Regions from separate parts of the uncultured Paraglaciecola sp. genome, predicted to be linked through region 1. Evidence: predicted binding sites of a transcription regulator. Region 1 holds the regulator's gene; each other region holds the start of a gene.
The links. Region 1 encodes MetJ, which represses methionine synthesis genes. Its sites were predicted from a motif close to TAGACGTCTAGACGTCTA; they were not measured.

Region 1 (7,832 bases):
ACCTAGTGATTGTAACCAGTTCAAGTCTGCACTGAGTTTCTGTAATAGTTCATTAAACGGAACCAGTGCTTGGATGCTGGGCTCCCAATTTTTATTTCCCACTGCATTGAGAGCTTGTTGTTCATCTAAGTCTGCATTTGTTGCTCGCCAACGAGCGGCTTGAATGACTTCTAAGGGGTAGGTTGATGCCACCAAAATATGTGAGAGTAACGTGTCAGGATAAAGGGCGATTGGCGCTAATATTTGATCGAGTTGTGCTTGGTCAAGCACAACAGGTTTAGAGGTTTCTGAGCTTAATTCATCCTGCGCTTGAGCAAGTTGCACAACGCTACCTATCAATAGGCATAAAACACATATATAGATGTATATGTACTTGGTTTGATTACGCATAACCCTTTCCTTCTTAAATGGAAAAATCCAGTGCTACCCAAAAGTATAGGCAACATTTATAACTGTAGGTTAGGTTATACGTTAGCTAGCCTTAACCATGGCTGAATGCTCGCTGACGGGAATGTTATTTAAGCAGGGCCTTATCGAACTGATGACCTAACTTCTCTGTTTTAGTACGAATGTAGTTTCGATTATCATCGGTTATGCCATGATCAATGGGGGTGCGTTGTGCCACGTTAATTCCCATATTGGAAAGAGCTAATACTTTCTTGGGATTGTTAGTCATGAGGTTGACATTATTTATTTTTAATTTATGTAACATCAACTTGCAGATACCATAATCCCTGATATCGGCATCAAAACCCAAGTGTTCATTTGCTTCGACAGTATCCATGCCTTCATCTTGTAATTGATAAGCCCGAATTTTGTTGAGTAAACCTATGCCCCTCCCTTCCTGACGCAGATACAACAATACTCCTTTGCCTTGCTGAACAATATTTTCCAATGCCTTTTGTAGTTGTGCACCACAATCACAGCGAGTACTGAACAGTGCATCGCCGGTCAAACACTCGGAATGAATACGAATAGGCACGATATCTTCTGCGTCCCATTGGCCGTATGAGAGGGCAATATGCTCTTGCGCTAGTTCATTATCAATAAAACCATGAATATGAAACTTACCCCAGTGAGTGGGTAATTTGGCCGAACTAACATATTGATACTGATCTATTTTGGACTTCATATTTTGTAAAACGTACTTAATTAAAGGAAATTATGGGTTAAATATACATTTATTGTGTAATGGGATATTCAAGTTCATGAACATATATTTACTTTTTGGATCTCTATATGGGCATCATTCAGTCTTTTGCAATAGCTTGAGATTATCTATGTTGAGTAAAATCAGCCAGTGCATGAGGTTTAGCAACACCATATCCTTGGGCAAAATCAACACCCATTTTACCCAGTTCAACCATTATTTCAGTTGATTCAACAAATTCGGCGACTGTTTCTATTCCCATGGCTTTCGCGACGTCTTTAATTGAATTAACCATAGCCATGTCTATGGGGTCAACCAAAATGCCCTTTACAAAACTTCCGTCTATCTTGATCTGATCAACAGGCAAGTTTTTCAAATAGTTATAGGATGAGAATCCATTACCAAAATTATCCAAGGCAAACAAGCAGCCCAATTTGTGAAAGGTGTTAATAAATTCTAAGGTTTCATCCATCTTTAAAATGGCCATGCCTTCGGTAATTTCGAAGCATACTTTTGTATAAGGAATTTTATACTTTTCAAAGGCACTCAAAACAAATAGTTTGAGCTCTTTATCTGCTAATGAGTGCCCACTTAGATTAATGCTTACTCGCATCAGTTCAGCGTTATGTTGGGGATTGTTCGCCAACCAGCAAAAATAATTTTCTACTACCCAACGGTCTATGTTCCCAGTGAGGTTATAACGTTCGGCAGCAGGTAAAAAAGTAACTGGACGGACAATATTGCCTTCCTGATCGCGCATTCTGAGTAATATTTCATAGTGATGACCTTCTACACGTTTACTCAGTGCTTGATAATGTTGGTAATACAATTCAAAGCTGTCGTTTTCAAAGGCATAATTTATATGTGATACCCAAGATATCTCACACTCATAGCGCTGCATATGTTTATCTTGTGCCGCGTAAGTATGCACTTGATTACGACCACGCTCTTTGGCTAAATAACAGGCTGAATCGGCCATACTTAATAATTGCTCCGGCGAATTGATATTAGGCTGCCAAGGTACTTGGCCAATGCTAATACTTAATGTGAAGATCCGATTTTCCCAAATGAAACGAAACTCCTGAACAGCATTGAGAAGTTTGTTGGCCAGCAGATAGGCCATTTGCGCATTATCCCCCTCAAGTAATACGCCAAACTCAGCACCACCGAGTCTTGCCAAAATTCCTTTTTCCATCACTACTGCATCAAGCTTTTGTGTTATCTGCTTGATTAGCAAGTCGCCTGCTTTATGCCCGCAGGTGTCGTTAACCACCTTAAATTGGTCTAAGTCCATGTAAAGTAGGGTTAAATCATTTTTGTGATTTTGAGCTTTATGTAAACCGCTTTGAAGTCGACGTTCAAATTCACTTCTATTGTAGACCCCCGTAAGCGAATCGTGTGTGGCCAAATATTCCAGACTAATATTTGATAGCTTGCGTTCGGTTACATCTGATATAGAACCAAACAGGTACTCTTTATCATCTTCTCGCTTGATTTGACATGAGATTGAAAACCAAAATTCGCTGCCATCTTTTCGTACACCTTTTATCTCTTTGCTAATGACCTTACCGCTTTTATGTATCTCTCCAAGCATAACTGCACGGTCTTGGGGGTTGGAATAAAATTGAGCCGCATTATATATTTCCCTCAACATCTCTGTCTCGTCAAGATAGCCAAACAGGCTGCACATGGCAGGATTTACACTTATTAGTTGACCGTCGAGGTTGGAAGTATATAGCCCCTCTGCAGAATTCCTAAATAAGTCATAAAAGTGTTGCAGATCTTTAATTGCTAGTTGTTGTTGCATGTTGTGACGGTATGTTAGAACGCGGTCATGTGCTTCAATCGCTAATGCAATTATCATGATGCCTAACATTATTAGCACGGTGAAGATCAGGGATATCTGTTGCGTTAATGGCATGCCAGATAAAAATAACGACACTTGTCCAAAGCCGCTTATGGTAATAAAAGCCAGTCCCAACAAACCAACCAAGTTAACCGTTTTTTTATCAGGTTTATGATAGAAAAATCCTAGTAACCCGATAAGCGTTCCAGATATAGCCGCCATCAGCGTCGAAAATGTGATTTGCAGTGCGCTATCAGAGGAAAATGCCATTCCCAGTGTTATAAATCCAAAGCTATATAGAGCATATCGCCAGACAGTAGGGACTCTCTCTAATATTGCAAAAGTGACTTTTGCTGACGTTAATAATAATAGTCCAAGCAATGCACAGCTAAGATTCGATATGTAGGCAGTAATCCCCGTTATTTGACCTAATACCCCCTTGGTGTTTAAAAATAATAATAAAAATGCGGCACTAGAAAGCGCAAACCAAAAACGCACGGGGCTGCGCATAAAGATGTAGGTAATTAAAAAATAACAGGCTAGCAAAGTAAGCCCACCACTAATAAAACCAATGATTGCTAAAAGAAATTGTTCTCTTTCGACCAATGATGATTGTCTGTCTAGGTTGACGGGAAACACTAATGGGCCGTCGTCGTTAATTCTTATAAAAACTGTTACCGTTTGTTGTTCTGCACTTATCGGGGTAATAAATGTTCTGTATTTGAAAGCCCGTTTTGAATAATCCTGATTACTACCCATTAGGTAAGAGCCTAAAATACGATCTTTTTCATCCAATAAAAAAACGTCAACATAATCCAATTGGGGATTACCAATAGTCAAAAAATACTGCTCTTCGGCAGGATTATCAAATACAATTTTGAACTTGCCCCATAGGCTCTGCTCTTGGTTAATTTGATTAGGCATAAAGCTGGACTGCCAATCTTGTAAGTTTTGAATGTCAGATAGTTGTAAGCTCTTTGCTTCTATCAACCAATCAATTTTACCAAGTAAATTAATATGAGTGTCATGCTTTGATATTATCACCTGCTCTGATGCAATGTTTTTTGGGTGCCAGAATGCACATAAAAAACATAACACAAAACCAATTGAGTAGAGTGATTTCATTTTTTTCCTACAAAAATTACGAATTATATACGTTGGCGTATATTGTATGTTATTGCCACTACTTTTGAAAAATATCTAAGCTTATGCAAGGGCGATATCCCTAACTACTAAAAATATTTCTCACTCTTTTCCCAAATCACAAGGGAAGTACAGAGAATTTTTGTTGTTCATCTATATCTTCTGCCAGAAAGAGTCCGCGTCCACCTCCCAATTCAGGGTTCCATTGTTCAATTTGGTGCCCTCCATATTTTTGCGCCACAGACCTGTAATTCAATACACCTGTTCAGTAAATATTAGGTTGAATAAATGGCTTTCGTGTTGCTACTCACTCTGGAAGTTTAAAGCAGTTGCAAGGCAGTGATTAAAAACTTCTAAGCGTGAGTTTTTCAATTTAATTGGCTTGACTTCACTACTCAGTGCAGTAAATTCCTCAACAAACGAATATTCTAACTTCATATAAAACGCTTATTTAATAACGCTAATATCTACTCATACATTTGGGTGAAATACTGAGGATTAAACATGAAAAAAAATCATAGCAATTTATTATGCATTGTTTTTGCTACCGCTGGACTTATGTCGTCACCCATACTCGCAGCAGATATTGCGGCAGGCAAAGCTAAATCTGTTGCTTGTGGGGCGTGCCATGGTAGTAATGGTATTTCTATGATACCAATGTATCCTAATCTAGCTGGACAGAAAGAGCAGTATTTGGTTTTACAGATGAAAGCATTTCGTGATGGAGAGCGCAAAAATATGATAATGGCACCTATGACCACTGGATTAAGTGATACCGATATTGCCAATCTATCTATATATTTTTCGAGTTTAGATCCAGCTGGGAAGTAAACGAGCTATTAACTTACCTTAATACGATCACTGCCACTCGTTCAGAGAGTAATAAATGACTGAGAATTTTCAAGCTATCACCCAGTTTATCGTCGAAATTGAAAAATTAAAAAATGTTGAACGTAAGATTAAACCTGTTGGTTTATTACGTTATGAAAATAGTGCTGAGCATAGCTGGCAAATTGCTTTATTGTCCTTAACACTTCTGCCCTACGCAGAGCAAAATCCAGACCCACTAATAGTCGTCACAATGTTGTTGTTACATGACATTGTAGAAATAGATACGGGTGATAAGTTCGCTTATGACGCTAACCACGATGACTATGAAAATGAATTGGTATCAGCGCAAAGAATTTTTGCTATTTTGCCTAATGAACAAGCAAAAAACTATCTCAAACTCTGGATGGAATTTGAACAAGCTAAAACACCAGAAGCGCAATTTGCGAAAGCAATAGACAGGTTAATGCCTGTGATACAGAACCTTTATAACGGCTGCCAAAGCTGGATTGATCACGATATTTCTGTTAGCCAAATATTGCTTAAAAACTCTGCTATTGAAAAGGCTAATCCACAATTGTGGCAATGGATAAAGCAGCAAATTATAGAAGCAGGTGAACGGGTGGGTTTGAGGCGTTAGAAAAAGTTGAATTGTATACATTAATAAATAAGGTGGTCTTAGCCAAGGTCTACGTGTATAAAATACAAACAACTTTTTTATTAAGGAAGGCTAGATGATTGTAGTTCACCATTTAAATAACTCCCGTTCACAACGTATTTTGTGGTTGCTGCAAGAGCTTAATCTGGAATACGAAGTTAAACCCTATCAGAGGGATAGTGTAACCAATCTAGCCCCTATCACGCTGACATTAATTCACCCTTTGGGCAAATCCCCAATCATTACCGATGGGAATATTACTGTGGCTGAATCAGGTGCCATAATTGAATATTTAATCGGGGCCTACAACAAAAACGGAGCTGAGGGTCACCTCACTGTTCCACAACGTGGTACTGAGGTACATAGGCAATACATATACTGGCTGCACTTTGCTGAAGGCACACTGATGCCACCTCTAGTGGCTAAGTTAGTGCTGGATAGGGTAAGAACTAATGCTAAGCCGTTTTTTATTAAAATAATTGCAAATAAGATTGTGGATAAATTAATGGCAGCTTATTACGGGCCGATTATAGCTCAAAACATGGATTATATTGAAAGCCATTTAGCACATAACGCTTGGTTTGCAGGTGAAGAGTTAACAGGTGCTGATATACAAATGAGTTTTCCACTTGAAGCTGCAGTGGCACGAGGTAATACCAAAACCTTCCCAAACATTACCAAGTTTGTTGAAAAAGTCCATGCGAGACCTGCTTATCAGGCGGCCTTAGAAAAAGGTGGGAAATATGATTATGTATAGATTATTTTAGAGTCATAAACTTTAAGGTTTTAAATGAACATATTTGGCTTAGGCTTTACCCTCTGCCAATTAGTTTTCTTCTGTTTTTTTAGATAAGTTCATCTCCATCATAAGTTTCCTTACTTCTTTGGGAATGAGTTGAGTATTGTCTTTTTCTAAATCTTCATCATCAGGTAATGGTTGTCCGGTAAAAGCATGTAAGAATGCTTCACACAATAATTCAGAATTGGTTGCGTGACGCAGATTATTCACCTGACGGCGAGTTCGCTCGTCGGTGAGTACTTTCAATACTTTAAGCGGTATAGAGACTGTGACTTTTTTTACCATCTCGCTTTTTTTGCCGTGTTCTGCGTAAGGATGAATATATTCACCGTTCCATTTTGTCAAATTAGCCATTTTTTCGTTCTTTTATCTTTCTTATGCATTGAAATTCTAAACATTACGGGGAAAAGGTCAATGGTAGACTGCTAAACATCTTGACGGCTTTACGTTCAAAGTTTATTTTGGACGTCTATACGGCTAAATATTTTTGGAGTTACCCATGGCGTCTTACGCTCAAGGGATAGATGCATTAAATCAATCATTATCAGAGGTGAAAGGGATTGATGTATCGTTTGAATTCTTTCCACCTAAAACCGAGTTAATGGAAAAAACGTTGTGGAAATCTGTAGAGCGTTTAGCGCCCTTAAAGCCGTCTTATATGTCTGTGACCTATGGGGCGAATAGTGGTGAACGAGACAGGACCCATGATGTGGTGAAACGTATTCAGGCTGAGACCGGCATTAAGGCTGTGCCACATTTAACCTGTGTTGATGCAACCCGTGAAGAACTCATTGAAATTGCTAAAGATTATTGGCAAAGCGGGATCAGAAAAATTGTCGCATTGCGAGGTGATTTACCAGACGGTGTTGAAAAGCCCCAGTCTTATGCTTCTGATTTAGTCACATTGCTAAAAGATGTAGCAGACTTTGAAATTGCAGTTGCAGCTTATCCAGAGAAACACCCAGAAGCACCCAATAGCCAGTTTGATTTACTCAATTTAAAGCGGAAGGCGGATGCTGGTGCCACCGAAGCGATAAGTCAGTTTTTTTTTGATGCCGAAGTCTTTTTACGTTTTCGTGATCGTGCTGCGGCTGCAGGAATTGATTTAGACATTGTGCCAGGAATATTACCTGTGACCAATTATCAAACATTGCAACGTTTTGCCGGTTTTACCAATGTACATGTGCCTCAGTGGTTGCATAAAATGTACAGTGGTTTAGAAACCGACGATCAGACAACTCGAAATTTAATGGGCGCTAACATTGCTATGGATATGGTCAAAGTCTTAGCTAAAGAAGGGGTGAGGAAATTCCATTTTTATACTCTTAATCGTAGTGAACTGAGTTACGCTATTTGCCATATGCTGGGTGTTAGAGCAGACTAACCAGAAGTTATGACTAATGGTATC
Region 2 (7,832 bases), on a different contig from region 1:
TAGTAACGATGAACTGGAGAATATTTTAGAGTCCAGTGCGGACAAAACTAAAAGTGGTGGTGGATTTAGTGTCTTTTATGGTCATGGCCGGGTTGATGCTGCCGCCGCTGTGATTATGGCTCAGCAAGCCCCTAGCATTGATCAACAAGCCCCCACAGTGGCGATAACGTCGCCCACTGAAAATAGTACGCAAGAGGGTATCTTTAATATTAATGTTAATGCTGAAGATAATATTGCGGTCAGTTCGGTGAGCTTATACGCCGATGGCATATACATTAGCAGCGACAATGTTGCGCCCTTTAGTATTAGTTTCGACAGTCATAATGTGGCCGATGGTAATGTCGCCTTTACTGCTCGCGCTGAAGATGCGGCTGGCAACCTGGGCAGCTCAGCCACTCACTGGCTGGTCATTGATAATATTGTCGATGTAGCTGATAACATTGCCCCGAATGTAACTATTACTAACCCAGCTGATGGCAGCACGGTGAGCGGCAATGTCGCTATTACTGTTTCTGCAACTGATAATGTAGCGGTGACTAAGGTTGAGCTCTATATTGACGGTCAATTAAAAGCCCAAACGAATACGTCTGTATTGTCGTACGGTTGGAATAGCCGTAAGGCGCGTGCTGGTTTGCATACTATTTTAAGCAAAGCATTTGATGCGGCAGGTAATCAAACACAGAGCAGTGTGCAGGTTAATATTACCACTACAAAAAAAAGAGGGCGTAAATAGATGTAAGTTAATTCAAGACAAGGCTATGCCATGCCATGCTATGCCATGCCATGCTATGGCTCAAGGTTGGTAAGCTAGTTCCTGAGATTAAAAGATAAAGGCACCACTATGCATCATATGCAGTGGTGCCTTTTTATTGCTGGGCTATTAACTAGCTTAAAGGCAAGCTAGTTGAGTGGGCTTTATGACGGCGCAGCCCCCCCAAACCCAATAAACCCATGCCGAGTAAAAGTAGCGAGGCAGGCTCAGGTATATCTTGAGGACCGCCACCACCGCCACCACCACCATCAAACTGAGTGACATGACTGATTGTTAACTGGGTATCACTCAAATTAAATCCACCGAGGAGATCGGTATCGATCACTCCCCAAGTAGTTTCTGCCAGATTTGTAAACAGCCCCCAGTCAGTAGAGTTCTTGACAATGTAAGTGCCAGGTCCAAATAACAACTGAAACGCGATTACATCCGTTTCATCAGTAGTATACGCTTGAACCGGATCTGTCTTTCCGCTCAATGTGTAGGTCATACCCGTCACAGAAGTGGCCCAGCAAAGTTCAGCTACTTCATTAGAGCCATTTGGGCATGCAGGGTTTATTGATTGCAAGTCCGTCGTTGTGGCGAGAAGCGTGTCTAATACTCCAACATTATTACCATTTAAAACGCCAGCCCCGCCATCATTAATGAAAATTGCCGAGGCTTGTGAGCTGAACATCAACCCGAATAAAAGTGAAGCAGCGATAGATTTTTTAAGTTGCATAGAATATTCCTTATCGTAATTTTAGGGTAAATAAATAAGCCGAATAGTGTTGTTTATTTACACGCCGAGTTACAAAGGCACCACTAAGCTTATTACTTCGCCTTTAATAAAATTAAGCTAGTAAAGATAGATGCATTTTCTATACCGAAAATTTTATAATACTAATTATCAACCAGTTATAAAAACCGAATGTTGCTATATGAGCAAACATGTAAAAATACCTGACGTTTTACCGAAGTGAAAATAGTGAGTTAAGAGATAAATAGCTATTTTTTATTATATTTCACCTGCATAAAGTAAGAAATACACAACTCTATAATGTAAAGTTTTTTACCACACGTATTTTTACCACACGTACTTTAGTCATACGTTAGACCCGAAAATACGGTGCAACTCCTATTCTCGGGCATATTGAATGTAAAGAGGTAGACTGAGAGCGTTCGTAGTATTTGGGCAAGAATTCTATTGTGGACTTTTTTGTTAAAGTGACTGAATATTTTTGTGACCACAAATTACAACAGTCAAGGATATTGATTATGCATCAATAGTCTGGGGTCCGTATTTTAGATAGGCAATAGTAAGGGATGCTAAACCGCTATGGCTATCACTTATTACACACGTCTCGTGATTGTTGTTCGTGATGTAAAAATTACGATATGCTTGACGCGATTAAAGTCTAAATAATGGCGCGCTGCACGGTGCTGGAATAACAAATAACAAAACAACCCTTTGTGCTAGTTGACTTATAGACGTCTATACGGCAAATTAAATCAATGAAATTTATAATATCACTCACAACCGGCATCATTATCATTACCTTTGAAAAGGTGTTCGCTGGCTAGTGCATACGCATTACACATAAAAAGCCCGCCACTACCGCGGGCTTTTTTGTTATTAAGATGCTTAAAACACGTGATTGATAAACACGTGATTGATAAAGACAGTGTGTTGAAACAGTTAAGGAATTAAAAATGAAGGTATTGAAGTTTGGTGGGTCGTCACTCGCTGATGCAGAACGTTACTTAAGAGTCAAAGACATTAGCCTCGCATGTCACAATGATGTCGGTGCGGCTGTTGTATTGTCTGCTCCAAAGGGCGTCACCAATGCCTTATCGTTATTGTGTGATGAAGCGGCATCGGGCAAAGATTACGGCGAATTGTTTGCCAAATTAAATATGCTTTTGTTTGGTATTTTGGATGACCTGAAAATTAGCCTTCCCCATTTTTCTCAAGCTACATTAGCTGAATTCATTCAACATACCTTAAACGACCTCAATCAGCATTTAGAAGGTTTTGCGTTGTTGCGGTGCGCCCCTGAGGAAGTGGTCGCTAGGGTGTTAAGCGTTGGCGAATACGTGAGTGTGAATATATTCAGTGAAATATTGACCAGTTTAGGTCATGCCAATTGCATTATTGATCCGGTTAACTATATTGTTGCTGAAGGTGACTACCTAGACAGCATAGCCGATGTATCTGCTAGCCAGGCTCGCTTCAGTGATGTGGATATCTCAGGTGACAAAATATTAATTATGCCTGGGTTTGTTGCTGTCAACCAAGCGGGTGAAAAGGTCACTCTAGGTCGAAATGGTTCAGATTATTCAGCCGCTATTTTGGCTGCGTGTATTGATGCACAGTGTTGTGAGATTTGGACAGACGTAGACGGTGTTTACAATGCTGATCCAAACCAAGTCGATGGTGCGGTATTGCTTGATAAGCTGACGTATCAAGAAGCGATGGAATTGTCTTATTTTGGTGCGAAAGTGTTACACCCTAAAACAATCGGCCCCATCGCTCAACATCATATCCCCTGTTTAATCCGCAATACACTCAACCCAGCAGCGCCAGGTACCTTGATCAGTAACCAAGCGAGCACTAAATGGACTAGCGTAAAAGGAATATCACACTTAGATGATATGACTATGTTCAACGTGGCAGGCCCTGGCATGAAAGGCATGGTGGGTATGGCAAGCCGGGTGTTCGAAATTATGTCTAACGCGAATATCTCGATTAGCTTGATTACGCAATCTTCGTCTGAATACAGCATTAGTTTCTGTATTCACAGTAAAGATGCCAGCCGCGCTCAGGATTTATTAGAAGACTCATTTGCTTTAGAGCTCAGTAATCATTTGCTTGACCCGATTGAAGTCCGTCATGAATTAGCCATTGTTACTTTGGTAGGAGACGGGATGCGTCATTCTAAAGGGTTGGCCGCTAAATTCTTTAGCTCCTTGGCACAAGCCAGAGTCAATAACGTGGCTATTGCTCAGGGCTCTTCTGAACGCTCTATCTCCACTGTTATCGAAGCCAGTAAAGCTAAAAAAGCAGTGAAAGTCGTGCATCAGAACTTTTTCTCTAACCTACATGCTATCGATGCTTTTTTAGTGGGCTGCGGCAGTGTTGGAAAAGAGCTGTTAGCTCAAATTGCTCGGCAACAAGCCGCTTTACTTAAAAAAAATATTAGCTTAAAAGTGTACGGGATTGCCAATAGTCAAAAATTATTGCTGCAATCTAACGGCATCGATTTGAGTGCCTCTTGGCAAGAAGACTTGGATAAAAGTGATAAACAATTCTCTATCGATAATTTGAAAGGTTTTGTACACGACAATAGCCTGGTTAACCCTGTCGTTATCGACTGTACGAGTAGCGCTTACATTGCTGAACAATACCCTCAGATGATGTTAGATGGCTTTCATGTTGTCACACCAAACAAAAAGGCCAATACAGCCAGCACCGAGTTTTATCAGCTTTTAAGAGATACCGCTCAAAAAACCAATCGTCAATTTTTATACGAAACCACAGTCGGTGCGGGTTTACCGGTTATCGATAATCTACAAAATTTGTTTTATGCTGGCGATGAATTAGTGCGTTTTGAGGGGATATTGTCTGGTTCATTATCTTTTGTGTTTGGTAAGTTAGATGAAGGTTTGAGTCTGTCTGAGGCAACCGAAATTGCTAAACAGAATGGTTTTACGGAGCCTGATCCACGTGATGATTTGAGTGGTATGGATGTCGCCAGAAAACTGTTGATTATGGCCCGTGAATCAGGTCTAACCCTTGAACTATCAGACATCACTATAGAGCCAGTATTACCATCTTCTTTTGATGCCAGCGGCAGTATCGAAGATTTCATGACGCGTTTGCCTGAATTAGACAGTTACTTCGCACAAAAAGTAGCTGCCGCGAAGGATGAAGGCAAAGTATTGCGTTATGTAGGCTCAATTGAGCATGGTAAATGTGTTGTCAGTATCGAAGCTGTAAATGAGTCTCATCCACTGTATATGGTAAAAGAGGGCGAAAATGCCTTGGCCATTCATAGTCATTATTACCAACCTATTCCTTATGTTATTCGTGGTTACGGAGCCGGTGCTGCGGTGACTGCAGCAGGCGTCTTCGCAGATATCATGCGCACTATGCCCTGGAAACAATCTATATAATGTCAAAAGTTCAAATGAAGCAATCTACCTTAAGAGCTTATGCCCCTGCCTCTATCGGTAACGTCAGCTTGGGGTTTGACCTACTTGGCGCGGCATTAAAACCAATAGACGGCAGTTTGTTAGGTGACGAAGTCGATATCGAAGTGGCAGAGCAGTTTAGTTTGGACGTCAAGGGACGTTTTGCTGACAAGTTGCCACCTGATCCAAACAGCAATATCGTGACCCGTTGTTATCGGCACTTTATGGCGGTGTTAGAGCAACAAGGTTATGCTAAAAGCGCTATCCCCGCACTTAAATTGACCCTGTACAAACACCTACCTATTGGCAGTGGATTAGGCTCAAGCGCCAGCTCGATTGTGGCTGCACTACATGGCCTGAATCAGTTTTTTACTGAGTATTTTGGTAAGGCGCCTTTCACAGAAAATGAATTATTGTTGGTGATGGGTGAACTAGAAGGGCAAATAAGCGGTAGTGTACATTATGATAATGTTGCGCCATGCTTCCTTGGTGGTTTAACGTTAATGGCGGAACATAAAGAGCAAGTCGCATTGCAATTGCCCATGTTTGAAAACTGGTATTGGGTATCTTGTTACTCTGGTATTAGTGTCTCGACAGCTGCAGCACGGAATATTTTACCAAAACAGATTGCTATGGCAGATACTATCCAGTTTGGTCGTCAGTTAGCGGTATTTACTGACGCCTTGTACCGAAAGGATGAAAAACTAGCCGCGGCCATGATGATAGATGTGATTGCCGAACCTTATCGTAAATCACTGTTACCAAGGTTTGATGAGTCACGAGTATTTGCAATACAACACGGCGCGCTGGCCTTTGGTATTTCAGGCTCTGGACCAACAGTATTTGCAGTATGTGATAATATAGAAGATGCCCAAATCATTAATCAATGGCTAGCTGATAATTATATTCAAAATGACACAGGTTTTAGTCATATTTGTCAGTTAGACATGAGTGGCGCATCCATAAGCCACTCTTGAAAGCGATAGCTTTCATCGGAGCTAGTAACATATGGTCATCATTTTCTGTTACCAGCGCAACATTTAAGTATTAAAAAGGTAGTAAAGTGGAACTCGTAAATTTAAAAGACGCCTCTGAGCAAGTCACGTTTGCAGAAGCAGTAAAAAAAGGTTTAGGTAAAGACCAAGGGTTATTTTTTCCTAAGCAATTACCCAAGTTTGATGATATTGAATCAATCCTGGCTATGCCTTTTGTTGAGCGCAGTGTAGAAATTTTAGCCACCTTAATTGGTGATGAATTACCACGCGAAATGGTGGCAGGTATTGTTGAGCGAGCTTTTCTGTTTGGCGCTCCTTTGGCTAAGGTGACAGATAATGTTTACGCTTTGGAGCTTTTCCATGGCCCTACATTAGCCTTCAAAGATTTTGGCGGTCGCTTTATGGCACAGTGCTTAGTTGCAATCTCTGATGGTCAGCCGATCACTATTTTAACCGCTACATCGGGAGATACTGGTGCAGCTGTAGCTCATGCATTTTATGGCATAGAAAATATCAATGTAGTGATTTTGTATCCAAAAGGTAAAATCAGTCAGCTACAGGAGAAGTTATTTACGACTCTTGGTGGCAATATCCATACCGTGGCGATTGAAGACGATTTTGATGCTTGCCAGCAATTGGTAAAAAGTGCCTTTGATGACCCAGACGTTCGTGAAGGCTTGCATTTAAATTCTGCAAACTCTATTAATATAAGCCGCTTAGCCGCACAAGTTTGTTATTACTTCGAAGCAGTGTCACAGCTTACTCCAGCCGAACGTGAAGATTTAGTGATTTCAGTCCCCAGTGGTAATTTTGGTAACTTGACCGCAGGTCTCATTGCAAAAGTCATGGGTTTACCGGTTAAACATTTTATTGCTGCCACCAATTTAAACGACACTGTGCCTCGTTATTTAAAAACCGGCGAGTGGCAACCTAAAGACACCGTTGCTACTTTGTCTAATGCAATGGATGTGAGTCAACCCAATAACTGGCCGCGAATTGAAGCTATGATTGAGGAAGGTCAGGTCGATAAATCTGATATCTCTGGCGCCACAATAGACGAAGAATACACCCAAGTGGCCATGCGTCAATTAGCTTCATTAGGGTATGTAAGTGAGCCTCACGCTGCGATTGCTTACAAAGCCTTAGTCAGAAAAATGGAAGAAGGTCAGACCGGTATTTTCTTAGGTACCGCTCACCCAGCTAAATTTCGTGAAACGGTTGAAAATGTTTTAGGTCAACCTATCAGTTTGCCTAAGCCTCTTGCTGATTGTGCAGGTAAAGAGGGATTGTCAGTTGAGTTACCTTGTGATTACCAGGCGCTAAAAGCGCATTTGTTCCGTTTACTGGGCTAAATATATCTGATGACCACTTGGGCAGATATTTTAAAACAAGAAAAACAGCAGCCTTACTTTCAACAAATGATGCAATTGGTTGACAGTAACAGGGCTGCTGGAAAAATGATTTACCCACCTAGTCAAGATGTGTTTAATGCCTTTAATTTAACTGAGCTGGATAAAGTGAAGGTGGTGATATTAGGCCAAGATCCTTATCACGGCCCTCATCAAGCTCACGGATTATGTTTTTCGGTCTTATCCCATGTTAAAACACCTCCTTCATTGGTTAATATATATAAAGAATTAGCCTCTGACATATCTGGCTTCACTATCCCCCAACATGGTTTTTTACAAAGCTGGGCAGAACAGGGCGTACTGTTACTCAATACCGTTCTTACGGTCGAACAAGGGCAAGCTCATTCTCATGCAAAGATAGGTTGGGAACGATTTACTGATACTGTTATTCAACAACTCAGTGAGCATTGTCATGGCCTGGTGTTTTTGCTGTGGGGCAGCCACGCTCAGAAAAAAGGTGAAGTGATAGATACACAAAAACATCAT
Region 3 (7,832 bases), on a different contig from region 1:
ACATACTCCCACGGCACGGCTGGCATTGGGTACATAGACCACTGGTTGATGATAATGTTGTTCAATTTTAACTGCGGTATGTGCTTTTGACGTGGTAGCACCACCAATTAATAATGGTAGATCAAACTTTAAGCGCTGCATTTCTTTGGCCACATATACCATTTCATCAAGAGAAGGGGTAATCAGGCCAGAAAGGCCAATCATATCGACATTTTCATCCTTAGCCACTTGCAACAGTTTTGCACAAGGTACCATTACCCCAAGGTCGATGATCTCAAAATTATTACATTGCAGCACCACGCCAACAATATTTTTGCCAATATCGTGAACGTCACCTTTTACTGTGGCCAATAAAATCTTGCCGTTACTGCTACCTTTGTCTTTTTCAAGCTCGATGAACGGATTAAGGTAAGACACCGCCTTTTTCATCACCCTGGCAGATTTGACCACTTGTGGCAAAAACATTTTACCCTCACCAAACAGATCACCAACTACATTCATGCCATCCATCAATGGCCCTTCGATAACATGCAATGGTTTTTCTGCCGCGAGGCGTGCCGCTTCAGTATCTTCCTCTATAAAATCCATAATGCCCCGTACCAGAGCGTGTTCAAGACGTTTGTTGACGGGTAATTCACGCCATTGTAGGTTGTCTTTAACCAATACTTTACCGTCGCCTTGATACTTGGGAGCAAGTTCTAAGAGCTTATCCGTAGCTTGGTCATGTCGATTTAAGATCACGTCCTCCACGGCTTCTTTTAGCTCCGGAGGAATTTGGTCGTACACTTCCAATTGTCCGGCATTTACAATGCCCATATCCATTCCCGCTTTAATAGCATGATATAAAAATACAGAATGCATGGCTTCACGAACTGGATTATTGCCGCGAAAAGAAAAAGATACGTTAGATAAGCCGCCTGATACATGAGCATGGGGCAAATGTTGACGAATACGCCGAGTAGCATTGATAAAATCTACAGCATAATTGTTATGTTCTTCAATCCCGGTTGCCACTGCAAAAATATTTGGGTCAAAAATGATATCTTGTGGTGGGAAGCTAATTTTTTCAGTGAGTAATTTATAACTACGTTCACATATCTCGAATTTGCGTTCTTCAGTATCGGCCTGGCCTTTCTCATCAAATGCCATCACTACAGTGGCAGCACCATATCGCTTTAACAGCTTAGCTTGATTTAAAAAGTTGTCTTCCCCCTCTTTTAAGCTAATTGAGTTAACAATGGCTTTACCTTGCACACACTTTAAACCTGCCTCGATAACCGTCCATTTGGATGAATCAATCATGATAGGCACGCGAGAAATATCTGGTTCAGAAGCAATCAGGTTCAAAAACCGCGTCATGGCGGCTTCAGAGTCCAACATAGCTTCATCCATATTGATATCTATTATTTGCGCACCGTTTTCAACTTGCTGGCGTGCAACATCTAAAGCTTTTTCATAATTATCTTCAAGGATCAAACGCTTAAACATAGCAGAGCCGGTTACGTTGGTTCGTTCACCTACATTGATAAAATTTGCTGAGGCTTTTGCTTTGACAAGAATGGGTTGCTCAATATCTATTTCAATTTTACTCATCACTACCGCCTAATGGACAAAAGGTTCTAAACCAGACAGGCGCATCTTCACCTCTCGCTTCACTATTTTACGAGGTGCGTAATCTTTTACAGCATCTGCCAGGGCCCGAATGTGTTCGGGTGTGCTGCCACAACATCCCCCCACAATATTCAATAATCCTGATTCTGCCCACTCTTGAATGTGCGAAGCCATTTCGTCACTTTCCATATCATATTCACCAAACTCATTTGGTAAACCTGCATTAGGATGGGCGGAAACAAAACATTCGGATACTTGGGATATTTCATCCACATATTGGCGAAGTAGGTCAGGGCCCAAAGCGCAATTTAAGCCAAAAGAAAACGGCTCTATATGATTCATCGAATAATAAAAAGCTTCAGCCGTTTGACCAGACAATGTTCGACCAGAGGCATCGGTAATAGTCCCTGAAATCATAACTGGTAACTGAATACCCAGTTGTTCAAATACTGTTTGTATGGCAAACACTGCAGCCTTGGCATTTAATGTATCAAAAATTGTTTCCACCATTATCAAATCCGCACCGCCTTCAATCAGGCCATGAGAAGCCTCAACATAAGCTTCAACCAACTCATCAAAAGTCACATTACGTTTAGCAGGGTCGTTCACATCAGGAGAAATAGAAGCGGTGCGACTAGTGGGTCCTAAGACACCTGCAACAAATCTAGGTTTACCAGGTGTTTGGGTGGTAAATTTATCTGCTGCCTCTCTAGCTAATTTTGTCGCCTCGATATTTATCTCTTTTGCCAACGCCTGCATATTATAATCAGCCATGGAGATAGTGGTGGCATTAAACGTATTAGTTTCAATAATATCAGCACCCGCCTCAAGGTATGCGCAGTGAATGTCATAGATAATCTTAGGCTGAGTCAATACTAATAAATCGTTATTACCTTTAACATCAGAATGCCAGTCAACAAAACGTTCACCACGGTAATCCTCTTCTTCGAATTTATATTCTTGGATCATGGTGCCCATGGCACCATCAAGTAACAAAATACGTTTGTTAGCAGCTTTAATCAGTTGTTCTTCTCGTTGCTCTGGGGCCATTCGCTGACTCAATGTTATTCCTCTTCGTTCTGACACTAACTAAATTAACTGTTTTTACTCAGAAAGCTGAGCCAAGTCATAGGGGGTATTTTGATAAACATAATAATTCAACCAATTAGTAAACAATAAGCTGCCATGTGCTCGCCAACTAACCATAGGCTCTCTATTTGGATCATTATTCACGAAATAGTTTACTGGGATCTGCGATTGTGCATTAGTCAATAAATCTCTTTGGTATTCTTGTTTTAAACTTTCACAGTCGTACTCGGGATGCCCAGTAACAAATACCAAACGTTTATCTTCAGAAGCGACTATATAAGCCCCCCCTTCATCTGACTTAGCCAATACATTTAATCCAGTTATACTAGCGTAATCTGCCATACTTATTTCACCGTAACGTGATTGTGGCGCATTAAAAACCGGGTCAAACCCCCTCAATAATTCATCGTGCTCATTTTGTACAAAATGTTGATAAACGCCGTTTAATTTGTGATCACGAAGCGCCCTATTTTTACCAAAAAAATGATAAATGGCTGCATGTGCCGACCAACATGAAAATAAAGTAGACTGCACATTACGACGGGCCCAGTCCATGATGACTGTTATTTTTTCCCAATATTTGACATCCTCATAATCAAGATGCGCAAGCGGCGCTCCAGTGACAATTAAACCGTCATACTTTTTATTAGCCACATCATCAAATTCCACATAAAAATTATCCATGTGCGCCGCTGGTGTATTTTTGGGTGCTTGTTTATCAATGCGAATTAAATCAATATTAATTTGCAAAGGTGTATTCGAGAGTAAGCGTAAAAACTGCTCTTCTGTTTTCATTTTATTTGGCATCAAATTCAAGATACCCACTTCCATTGGCCTAATATCTTGCGTCGCAGCACGATGGGTATCCATGACAAAGATTTTTTCTTTGTCGAGCACATTTTGTGCAGGTAAGCTACTTGGGATTCTAATCGGCATAAAGGATCTGAGGCTTAAAAAAGATACTAACAAACTTGGCTTAACACGCTAAAAAAGTCAACATCTTTACGTCTAGACGTCTAAATGAAAAAAAATAAAATTGTAAAAATTAGTCTTAGAGCAAGCAAAAACATCTCAAAAAGGCATCTGAGCAATTTGACTAAGGTGCCTAAAAAATGAATTAGTACCAATTTACCGGAATAATAAATTAACATGTAACAAGCTAATATTTTTAACTTGGCCACAACATTTTAGTAAAGAAAAAATTGTTGAGCCTATTTGAGAAAATTAGACGGCATCATTTAGCTGGATGACACCCTGATTGCTGAAAGGCAGAAGGACAAAAGAGGTTGGGATGCAAGTGGTAGATTGAATTCGCTGATAATCGGTCAGAAAAAATCCGAATTTATGGCTATGGAAGCGTTCAATAGTTCATGCAACTTAAGTGTGGATGAGTTTGTCAAAATTTAATGAATGAATCGCTTGGATTCACTACGCTATAGACAATGTTAAAATATTTTGTCAGAGATTGTTCACTGTGTATTAGGTAAACACCAACAAAAATACTTGGATAAGTTCAATTATCGTTTAAACCGCCTAATTGTCTAATAAAAGATACCTAAACGTTTAAAAACGACAGGTGCGGAATAGCCTTTTTTAACCACTAGGCGAACGGCTTCTTTTTTAAATTCATCGGGGTATTTTTATTCATAACACTTTTTACCTTACTTCGGTACCAAGTAAAAAGTGTCTTCAGAGTTAGTTGAAGATCAATCAGACATTAACTTTAAGTTTAGTCACACGATTTTCACTGAAAGATTCAGTTTGGCGGCGTAGTTTGTGGGTTATCCGTAGTCTCCAATACACTGCACAACTTTACACATAACTTGTCTTGATAGTTTCAAGTAAGCACACGTTGTCCTGTGCTGTCTTTGATAACGGCTTCTTTATCCAGGTGTAATAGCCGCAACGATGCATATTATATACCTAGCACTTGGTACTGACACGATAAGCGTGGGCCGTAACCTTATTAACGTTTAATTTTCTTTGATTCGCTTGCAAAATAAACGGCTATAAATTCAAGTAAACATCGCAAATGTTTCGTTTTTGATCTTTGAATATAACTTAAAAAATTCTCTCACTGAGAAACTTTTTATAACTTGCATTACATGACTAGGAGCTACTTTGGTGAGTTTTTGATAATCATGTGAATGTGATCTTCTGGGATTTCTAACTCCTGAATATAAATATCGTAATCATATGCAATCTTGTGAATAATAGCCTCATCGCTTCACAATAAAGCTCAACAAGTATTTTTTGACTATATTGGGGTATCCAAACAAATGAATACATTAATCAATATACGTGATGTGTAATTTTATGAAGTTCCATATGTTAAATAACATAAATTGAAAAAAACCAATTTACACTAATAAATACCTGGACAAGCTACCGATATTTTCACTCCGCTGGTTAAAAATTCCGTATTTTTCGATTTATCAGCTAATAACAAATTATTAACTTTCTGTTAAAAGTGTTTTTTAAAGTAAAATATTTTAGTCACTTCGGTATTTGTCAAACTAGTTGTCACTTTGCTCGTTAAATTACGTATTCATATATATCGGCATTTACCAACACATTGACGACTGGCCTCCAGTTCCTCTAGTTTCCCGAACACCAATAATCCAATGGTTAAATAAGGTTAACCATATTTAATGAAAATTGAGAGTGTTAGGTTATTTATTGATGAATCAGTGAGTTGTTTACCTGAATTTGGGCAGTAATAAAGAGCACATTTGGAGGCCTGAATATTAATATTCGTCAGCATAATAATCTAAAAAATGATATAACTTGACATGATTTTGAGTTGATTAGTTCCTCGATGCCCAAAATTTCCTCAGTATTACCTTAAATCATATCCAGAGGAATTGGTGATGAGATAACTATTTGCTGAAACAGCATTCTGTGTTTAAGTAAGCTGTGCCCCTTTGGCTAATATTCAACCAAACGATTTTGTAGCGCGAAGATAAAAACACTAGAAGGTTTAAATCCCGTCTCGGCTAGTACATAATACTTTATAATTAAATAAGCACTGAACTCGAAGTCCCCGTAGTTTAATGGATAAAACAAGGCCCTCCTAAGGCTTAGATCTTGGTTCGATTCCAGGTGGGGATACCATTGAGTTCAAATAAAATACTCTCAACTTCTATCTTATTGCTCTGATAGTTATGTATAATCAAGCACATATTCACTTTAATAAAGAATGACATGCCAACCGATCCTTTAGATGACATGCCCAAAATTAGGCTTGAAAAAGATGACTTGGAGTCTTTTCATCGTACTAGGTCACAATCAACCAAGAAAAGCTCAAAAAAAGGTAGCCTGCCTGATGAGTCTCCTTCTGTTTCAAACTCCCCATCTTGGCTTGGTATTCTGTTTTTACTTGCCGTTATTATTAGTGCAGCTGGTTATTGGTCGTTTGAACAATTTAAAGTGTTACAACAAGCTAAAAGTCGTATTACAGGGTTAGAAAGCCGTCTGTCTGCTACCGATGAAGATATGGGCCAATCAGCTGCAGCAATTCAAATTAAAGTATCTGAACTAAGTGCGAAGGCTGATAATTTATGGGGCGAGGTGGACAAACTTTGGGCATCCGCTTGGCGTCGAAACCAGACTGAAATTGGTGCTTTAAATAAAACTATCATGTCACTAAAAGCATCAACTGATAAAAGCACAAAAAGCCTGAGCACTGATACTGCTAATAACAGCACTGAAACTGCTAATAACAATACGACCATTGGGCTAATCAAAGAACAATTGCAAAGCCAGGCGAGCTTGCTAAAACAATTAAATGATAGATTTGGCCAAATTAAGAGTATGGATGTTGATTTTGAACAGCAACTTGCGAGTTTGCGTGAAAAACTAATATCGACGGCATTATCGAATAATAACTTAACCAATCAAATCGATGAACTACGCAGAAAAATATTGGCAGCAGAAAAAAAGGCTAGTGAAGTTAAAGTAATACCAGCACCGGGTATTACGCCTCTTTAATAAAATGCAGATAAAAAAACAGAGCAATGAATAGCTCTATCTTTTTGTTTATAATTAGATGTTATTCAACAGGACTTTTATCCACTCTTTTGGCCGCAGACTCTTTAATTAAGGTCTGTAACTCGCCCTGTTGAGTCATTTCCATAATAATGTCACAACCTCCGACTAATTCACCATCAACCCAAAGCTGTGGGAAAGTGGGCCAATCTGCGTATTTAGGTAGCTCGGCCCGGATATCAGGGTTTTGTAAAATATCCACATAAGCAAACTGTTCACCACAAGACATTAAAGCTTGGGTGGCTTGAGCAGAAAAACCACAATTAGGTAATTTAGGCGAGCCCTTCATATATAAAAGAATAGGATTCTCTTCGATTTGTTGCTTAATTTTTTCAATAGTGTCCATAACGGCTCTCATTTTAATTTTGTTGCAGATGATCTGGCGACAAGTTTAACGCTTTCAAGTAATGATTAATACTCTACTGATCTTTTGTTGGATCGATTTAGTAACTTATAGAACAATAGTTATTCGAAATAAGTCAATCTTACACTTGAAAAATATTCTCATGTCGCAATATCTTTGTACACAGCAAATAAGTTTTAGATAATAACAAAGCAGTGCTTTTACATTGCAATAGAAAGTACTGGCATTTACCGGTTAGCATTAAATTACACATCACACTTTATGGAGAAATAACATGGCTTTTGAATTACCAGCCCTTCCTTACGAAAAGAACGCGCTAGAACCACACATATCTGCTGAAACCTTGGAATACCATTACGGCAAACACCACGCAACTTATGTCACTAAGTTAAATGGTTTGGTCGAAGGCACTAAAATGGCCAGTAAAAGCCTAGAAGATATTGTTAAAGATTCTGAAGGCGGCGTATTCAATAATGCGGCACAGATCTGGAATCACACATTTTACTGGAATAGCTTAAGCCCAAATGGTGGCGGCGAGCCTACAGATGCTTTAGCCGATGCAATTAATGCTAAGTGGGGATCATTCGCAGACTTCAAAGCAGCGTTAAATGATAAAGCAGTTAACAACTTTGGCTCTAGCTGGACTTGGTTAGTGAAAACAGCTAACGGTAGCTTAGACATAGTCAACACTAGCAATGCAGCCACACCATTAACTGATCCT
Region 4 (7,832 bases), on a different contig from region 1:
CACTGAAGAAGTCGAACAACTAGGAGAAGACTTTGTTTCTGCCGCAGTGCGCGCTGAAAAAGCTGGTTTTGAGGGCGTCGAAATACACGGTGCCCACGGTTATATACTGGCGCAATTTTTAAGCGGGAAGATTAATCAGCGCCAGGATCAGTACGGTGGTAGCTTGGAAAATCGTGGGCGGCTTATTCGCGACATTATCGACGGCGTCCGTGCCCGCTGCAGCAAAGATTTTATTTTAGGGCTGCGCCTATCACCTGAACGTTTTGATGTAGAGCTCGGCGATATGCTTGCCTTTACTCAGACTATTCTCAGTGATGGCAAAATCGACTTTCTTGATTTGTCCCTCTGGGACGTTTTCAAAGAGCCCCAACAAGAAGAGTTTAAGGGACGTACACTGCTGTCTTATTTCACCGACCTTGATCGCGGTAATGTTGCCCTAGGCATAGCGGGAAAATTGCGGACACCAGAAGAAATACGTCAGGCTATGGAAGCCAATATCGATTTTATACTGCTTGGTCGCGCCGCTATTTTGCACCACGACTACCCACTGCAGATGCAAGCTGATCATGATTTTCAGCCAGTGACTAATCCGGTTTCGCCAGAGCATTTACGCAACGAAGGGCTAGGCGAAGTCTTTGTTGATTACATGAGAACCTGGAAGGGTTTTGTCGTCGAGTGACAGAATATACAAATCATTACATGCAAATGAATTTGCTGGATTAAGAATCGCTTGCTTCAATCTCCATGCAGGTATCAATCGGCTTCAAGGGTTGTTTGATTTGGACTGCTACTTTAAGGAATTTACGTTATGAAATATGTTGTTGTTACAGGTGCATCCTCTGGCATTGGCCGAGGGAGTGTTAAAGTGCTTATTCAAAAAGGGTTTCATGTTTTTGGCTCTGTGCGTAAGCAAGCTGATGCTGATAGTTTGATTGAGGAGTTTGCTGATAAGGTGACACCTCTAATTTTTGATGCAACAGATGTTACGGCGGTTAAAGAGGCTGTCGTTAAGGTCAAAAGCATAGTGGGTGACACAACGTTATCGGGTCTAGTTAATAATGCTGGTGTTGCCGTTACTGGGCCACTGATGCATATTCCTATTAATGAATTTCGCTATCAATTGGAAATTAACACTATTGGGCCGATGATTGCGATTCAGGCGTTTTTGCCATTGTTAGGTGCGGTGAACCCACCGGTAGAAAATCCAGGTCGAATTATTAATATTACTTCTATGGCTGGTGTACGAGCGGCCCCTTTTTTCGGTCCCTATTCAGCTTCAAAACATGCATTAGAAGCAATCTCAGGTTCATTAAGACAAGAGTTACTACTATACGGTGTGGATGTTATCATTATCGGACCTGGCGCAGTGGCTACGCCTATATGGAACAAGGCTAAACTAGTAGATAACAGTCAATATGATAATACAGACTATAAACAATCATATAAAAAGATGAATGATTTTATGAGCGCTATGGGTCCAAAAGGCGTGTCTGTTGATAAAGTTGGAGAATTGGTGCATCACACTATTACCACAGCTAAACCTAAGGTGCGTTATGCTATCGCTCCAAATATGTTAACAGATTGGCACATTCCACAAAATTTACCTAAACGCATTTTAGATAACATTATTGCTAACAAGATAGGCCTAAAGAAAATAGAAAAGTAACCTAAGAACAATTTTCATTAAGCAGAGCTCGTTTTTTGTTAACCTCATCCCTTATTCTACCGTCCAATATCCGCGGTAGTGGCATGTGGTTTTACAAACCTGATGTAGCGCGGCTGATGCTTATTTTTCAGCTTTTTTTTATGAAATAAGTCTCTTTCACCGGCACGAAGGTGTAATCCTGCTTGAGGTGCTACTCCATCAGTTCATGTTGCACCCTTAGCCAGTGAAAGTGCAGATACTAAATGACTGAATTTGGTACTTTACAGCTTATCAGATTGACTCTTATTCTAAAGCCCCCTAACGTCAAAATAAAACCACTTAATCAGTATGTTGTTTTATCAGCCCAAATCTCTTTTAGGCGCTGGTCACGGCCACAATTCCACCGGTACAACTTATATCTAACTGCATTATTTTTGTAATAATCTTGGTGATAACTTTCATTCCCTTTTATGGGATAAAAAGTGGTTGTGGGTAGGATAGGGGTCACTACTTTTTGATTAGGAAATTGCGTGATAACGTTTTGTCTTGATAATTCGGCCAGTTTACGTTCTTTTTCATCGGCCACAAAAATAGCGCTCAAATAACTAAACCCTTTATCACAGAATTGTCCTGTGTCATCAAAGGGGTCGATGTTTACCCAAAAATGTTCAAGTAAACCTTGGTACGTCACTTTTTTGGGATCGTAAGTGATTTCAACCGCTTCATAATGACCAGTGTGATTACCACCATAAGTTGGATTTTCTAACGTACCTCCAGTAAAGCCAGAGATAACCTCAGACACCCCTTCAAGTTTTTCAAAGTCTGACTCCATACACCAAAAACATCCTCCAGCAAAAATAGCTTTGTCTGCGGTTGCTGTGGGAGCATATAGGGCAAAAACAGCGATTAACGCTAGTAATATTTGTAGTTTCATGACATTTCCTTAACGACTAGACATGTTTAAATAATATAAAAGTTCATATAAAGACCAATATTTTGCTATAAAATTTCAACTATGTATAAAAACAAAAAACCCAGCGTGATATTTAACCAAGCTGGGATTTTTAAGTATTACAAATCAGATTACTTACGCAGTTTTCGGATCAACCTCAACTGTGCAATAGCCTCGGCTAACTCGACAGCGGCCTCTGCATATTCAAAATCAGCGGTCGGGTTGGCGATATGCTCTTCTGCACGTTTTTGTGCATCAAGTGCCGCTTGTTCGTCTAGGTCCTCTGCACGAATAGCGGTATCAGCCAATACAGTCACTGAGCCCGGCTGTATCTCTAGCACGCCACCGTTGATGTAGATATTTTCTTCGTCACCAAATTGCTTAACCAGACGTACCATTCCAGGTAATAGAGTAGTTAATAAAGGTGCATGACCAGGATGGATACCTAGCTCACCTTCACTACCTGTAATCTGAATAGCTTCGACCAAACCAGAAAAAATACTGGTTTCAGCGCTTACTACGTCTAGATGTACGGTCATTGCCATAAAAATCTCCTAAATAGGATCCTTAAAACATCTCTTTGGGTTCGTTTAACTTGGAGTCTAGGAGGAAGTGCACAATGTATAAGTATACCTGAGCACTTCCGACAACGAATCCGCGCTAAATGAGCCAAAATTACATGTTTTTAGCTTTTTCGCTTGCTTCTTCGATAGAACCAACCATGTAGAAAGCTTGCTCTGGAAGGTGATCAAACTCACCGTTCAAGATGCCACTAAAACCACTGATAGTGTCTTTCAATGAAACATATTTACCAGGTGAACCAGTAAATACTTCGGCTACGAAGAAAGGTTGTGACAAGAAACGCTGAATTTTACGAGCTCGTGATACAGAAAGCTTATCTTCTTCAGAGAGTTCATCCATACCTAAGATAGCGATGATATCTTTCAATTCTTTGTAACGTTGCAATACTGATTGCACACCACGTGCAGTGTCGTAATGTTCTTGACCAATAACCAGAGGGTCAAGTTGACGTGAAGTAGAATCAAGCGGGTCAACCGCTGGGTAAATACCCAAAGACGCGATATCACGTGACAATACAACTGTTGCATCTAAGTGAGCAAAGGTGGTTGCAGGTGAGGGATCGGTCAAATCATCCGCAGGTACGTATACCGCTTGGATTGAGGTAATTGAACCTGTCTTAGTTGATGCGATACGTTCTTGCAGCACACCCATCTCTTCAGCTAGGGTAGGCTGATAACCTACGGCTGATGGCATACGACCTAGTAGAGCAGATACTTCTGTACCAGCTAGAGTATAACGGTAGATGTTATCTACGAAGAACAATACGTCACGACCTTCATCACGGAATTTTTCCGCCATGGTCAAACCTGTCAAGGCAACACGTAAACGGTTTCCAGGAGGCTCATTCATTTGGCCGTATACTAGCGATACTTTGTCTAGTACGTTTGATTCGCTCATTTCGTGATAAAAATCGTTACCTTCACGAGTACGCTCACCTACACCAGCAAATACTGAGTAGCCGCTGTGCTCGATAGCGATGTTACGAATGAGTTCCATCATGTTAACAGTTTTACCAACACCGGCACCACCGAACAATCCAACTTTACCACCTTTAGCGAAAGGACAAACCAAGTCAATAACTTTGATGCCTGTTTCTAGTAGTTCAACTGAACTTGACTGTTCTTCATAAGTAGGCGCTTCGCGGTGAATAGACATACGCTCTTCTTCACCGATAGGACCTGCTTCGTCAATTGGGTTACCCAAAACATCCATGATACGGCCTAATGTAGCTGTACCAACTGGGACCTGAATTGCAGCACCGCTGTTTTCAACAGACAGGCCACGACGTAAACCGTCTGTAGAGCCCATTGCGATGGTACGGACTACGCCACCACCTAATTGCTGTTGTACTTCCAGGGTCAAACCTTGCAAATCACCTTCGGTAACTCGCAATGCGTCATATATTTTTGGAACCGAATCTTGTGGAAATTCAATATCCACTACGGCGCCAATTATTTGGACGACCTTACCATGACTCATGTTAATTCCTCTTAAATTCTAAAACCATTGCCTAGACCGCTGCAGCGCCGCTTACAATCTCACTAATTTCTTGTGTGATTGCTGCTTGACGTGCTTTGTTATATATCAACTGCAAGTCATCTATGATGTCACCCGCGTTATCGGTAGCCGCTTTCATGGCCACCATACGAGCTGCTTGCTCAGACGCGCCGTTTTCGACTACGCCTTGATATACTTGAGACTCAATAAAACGGACCAGTAACATATCTAAGATAGGTTTAGGATCAGGTTCGTATATGTAGTCCCAACGGTGTTGTAATTCTTTTTCGTCAGATTTAGGCAAAGGCAACAATTGATCGATCTGCGGCTCTTGCGCCATGGTATTTACAAACTTATTAAATACCAAATATAAACGGTCTATTTTACCGTCATTAAATGCATCCAACATGATACGGACCAAGCCAATGATTTCATTGACAGTTGGCGCATCACCTAAACCCGATTCAGCAGCTAAAACACTGCCACCAAAACGGTTGAAGAATGCAACAGACTTAGCACCTAGTGCAGCAAAATCGACTTGAACATCTTGCTCTTGCCATTTTTTCGCATCTTTCACGACCATTTTGAATTCGTTGGAGTTTAAGCCCCCACATAATCCACGGTCAGTAGAAATCACGATATAACCAACGCGTTTTATTTCGCGGTCTTCCAAATATGGATGGCGATATTCAAGGTTAGCGTTTGCTAGGTGACCGATTACGCTTCGAATACTCTCAGCATATGGACGGCTTTTGGCCATACGATCTTGCGCCTTTTTCATTTTAGACGCTGCAACCATTTCCATAGCACTGGTGATCTTCTGCGTATTTTTAATACTGCCGATCTTACCTTTTATCTCTTTACCGCTAGCCATAAACTCTATCTCCGATTATTCAACATAATGACCGCTATCTCTCTTTAAAAAAACAGCGGTCTAATTGACTACCACGTTTGTGTCGCTTTAAATTTCTCTAAAGCTTCATTAAGGGTGGCTTCAATTTCTTTGTCGAAATTACCTGTAGTGTTAATAGTGTTCATCAGCTCGCTATATGCACTGTTCATGAAAGAGTGTAAAGACGCTTCAAAATCTAGAATTTTATCTAGCTCAACGCCTTGTAAATGTCCTTTCTCAACAGCAAATAATGAAACACCCATATCTGCAACTGAAAGCGGTGCATATTGGTTTTGCTTCATTAATTCCATTACACGCTCACCATGCTCAAGTTGAGCACGTGTCGCGTCATCAAGGTCAGATGCAAACTGCGAGAACGCCGCTAATTCACGATACTGAGCTAGGGCTAAACGGATACCGCCACCTAACTTCTTGATGATTTTAGTTTGCGCAGCACCACCAACACGAGATACCGAAATACCAGCGTTAACCGCTGGACGGATACCGGCGTTGAACAAATCTGTTTCTAGGAATATTTGACCATCGGTAATCGAAATTACGTTAGTAGGTACGAAAGCTGATACATCACCTGCTTGAGTCTCGATAATAGGTAAGGCAGTCAAAGAACCTGTTTTACCTGTTACTTCACCATTAGTGAAACGCTCAACATATTTATCATTTACACGTGCAGCACGTTCTAGAAGACGTGAGTGAAGATAGAAAACATCTCCAGGATACGCTTCACGACCTGGAGGACGACGTAACAATAGTGAAATTTGACGATAAGCAACGGCTTGTTTAGACAAGTCATCATATACGATCAAAGCATCTTCACCGCGGTCACGGAAATACTCACCCATGGTACAACCAGAGTAAGGTGCCAAGTATTGTAGTGCTGCTGATTCTGATGCAGACGCTGCGACAACAATGGTGTGGCCCATAGCGCCGTGCTCTTCTAATTTGCGTACAACGTTAGCAATAGTTGAGGCCTTTTGGCCAATCGCCACGTATACACATTTAACACCAGAATCTTTTTGATTGATGATGGCATCAATCGCTAAAGCAGTTTTACCGGTTTGACGGTCACCGATAACCAATTCACGTTGACCACGACCTACTGGGATCATGGCATCAACTGATTTATAACCAGTTTGAATAGGTTGGTCGACAGATTGACGTTCAATTACACCCGGTGCTATTTTTTCTATGGGTTCAAAACCGTCAGCATCGATAGCGCCTTTGCCATCGATAGGTGCACCTAGTGTGTTTACAACACGACCTAGTAGGTTACGACCTACTGGTACTTCTAAGATACGACCTGAAGATTTTACTTTTACACCTTCTTGTAAGTCAGCGTAAGGACCCATTACTACCGCACCTACAGAGTCGCGCTCTAGGTTTAATGCGATAGCGTAACGACTACCAGGAAGCTCAATCATTTCGCCTTGCATTACATCTGCAAGGCCATGGATTCGGATAATACCATCGGTTACACCAACAATAGTTCCTTCATTACGAGCTTCACTGACTACTTCGAACTTCTCAATACGTTGTTTGATTAGTTCGGCAATTTCAGTGGAATTCAGTTGCATGCTCTTTTCCCCGTTATGCTTGTAACGCGTCTGAAAGACGGTTTAATTTACTACGAAGTGAACCATCAATTACTGTGTCGCCGGCTTTAATAAGCACACCAGCAACCAGTTCAGGATCCACGCTACAATTCAGCTTAACTTTTCTTGCCAGACGTTTTGCAAGAGACTTACCGATTTCTGTTTGCTGTTTTTTATTAAGTTTGACTGCTGAAGTAATATCAACGTCAATCTCTTTATCAAACTCAGCTTTAAGCAGATTAAACAATACAGAAATATCAGGTAACGCTTGTAGACGTCTATTTTCAGCCAAAACCTTTACTAGGTTTTGACCCTGTTGGTCGAGTTGTTCGCCGCACACGCCATTAAAAATTTCAGCTAGCTTTTCTGCTGCTATCGAACCAGTTAATAAAGACTTAACTGTCTCATTTTTCGAAACTTCGGCAGTAAACACTAGCATTTCTTGCCACTGTGCAACGGTTTTACTCTCGACCGCGTAATCGAACGCAGCTTGGGCGTAAGGGCGAGCGATAGTTGTCCATTCAGACATGGCTCATTCTCCCTTATAGCTCAGCGACAAGTTTTGCAACTATGTCACTTTGTGCCGCAGCATCAATTTCACGTTCAAGGATCTTTTCAGCACCGGCAACAGCTAAAGCAGCTACTTGTTTACGT

Region 2: a site for MetJ is predicted at 2,237-2,254, ahead of thrA (bifunctional aspartate kinase/homoserine dehydrogenase I). Genes of this name have one in related genera too.
Region 3: a site for MetJ is predicted at 3,702-3,719, ahead of metA (homoserine O-succinyltransferase). Genes of this name have one in related genera too.
Region 4: a site for MetJ is predicted at 2,589-2,606, ahead of msrA (peptide-methionine (S)-S-oxide reductase MsrA). Genes of this name have one in related genera too.

What each region holds. Positions count from the first base shown of each region.
Region 1 is NZ_CALSOK010000014.1:67,653-75,484, forward strand. It holds gene Q0Y52_RS13900 (DUF3300 domain-containing protein) at 1-390, opposite strand, end outside; gene ribA (GTP cyclohydrolase II) at 515-1,132, opposite strand; gene Q0Y52_RS13910 (EAL domain-containing protein) at 1,275-4,121, opposite strand; partial or broken gene Q0Y52_RS19580 (hypothetical protein) at 4,288-4,383, opposite strand; gene Q0Y52_RS13915 (cytochrome c) at 4,644-4,970, shown strand; gene Q0Y52_RS13920 (HD family hydrolase) at 5,026-5,607, shown strand; gene Q0Y52_RS13925 (glutathione S-transferase) at 5,702-6,382, shown strand; gene metJ (met regulon transcriptional regulator MetJ) at 6,452-6,769, opposite strand; gene metF (methylenetetrahydrofolate reductase) at 6,924-7,808, shown strand.
Region 2 is NZ_CALSOK010000002.1:284,756-292,587, reverse strand. It holds gene Q0Y52_RS01940 (S8 family serine peptidase) at 1-733, shown strand, start outside; gene Q0Y52_RS01935 (PEP-CTERM sorting domain-containing protein) at 885-1,490, opposite strand; gene thrA (bifunctional aspartate kinase/homoserine dehydrogenase I) at 2,462-4,924, shown strand; gene thrB (homoserine kinase) at 4,924-5,919, shown strand; gene thrC (threonine synthase) at 6,006-7,289, shown strand; gene ung (uracil-DNA glycosylase) at 7,299-7,832, shown strand, end outside.
Region 3 is NZ_CALSOK010000008.1:74,472-82,303, reverse strand. It holds gene metH (methionine synthase) at 1-1,593, opposite strand, end outside; gene Q0Y52_RS06700 (homocysteine S-methyltransferase family protein) at 1,603-2,661, opposite strand; gene metA (homoserine O-succinyltransferase) at 2,716-3,636, opposite strand; gene Q0Y52_RS19415 (transposase) at 4,817-4,912, opposite strand; tRNA gene Q0Y52_RS06690 (tRNA-Arg) at 5,740-5,814, shown strand; gene Q0Y52_RS06685 (hypothetical protein) at 5,905-6,690, shown strand; gene Q0Y52_RS06680 (Grx4 family monothiol glutaredoxin) at 6,752-7,093, opposite strand; gene Q0Y52_RS06675 (Fe-Mn family superoxide dismutase) at 7,386-7,832, shown strand, end outside.
Region 4 is NZ_CALSOK010000006.1:213,448-221,279, forward strand. It holds gene Q0Y52_RS05700 (NADH:flavin oxidoreductase) at 1-679, shown strand, start outside; gene Q0Y52_RS05705 (SDR family NAD(P)-dependent oxidoreductase) at 809-1,666, shown strand; gene msrA (peptide-methionine (S)-S-oxide reductase MsrA) at 1,989-2,579, opposite strand; gene Q0Y52_RS05715 (F0F1 ATP synthase subunit epsilon) at 2,729-3,142, opposite strand; gene atpD (F0F1 ATP synthase subunit beta) at 3,273-4,658, opposite strand; gene atpG (F0F1 ATP synthase subunit gamma) at 4,690-5,550, opposite strand; gene atpA (F0F1 ATP synthase subunit alpha) at 5,619-7,160, opposite strand; gene atpH (F0F1 ATP synthase subunit delta) at 7,174-7,707, opposite strand; gene atpF (F0F1 ATP synthase subunit B) at 7,721-7,832, opposite strand, start outside.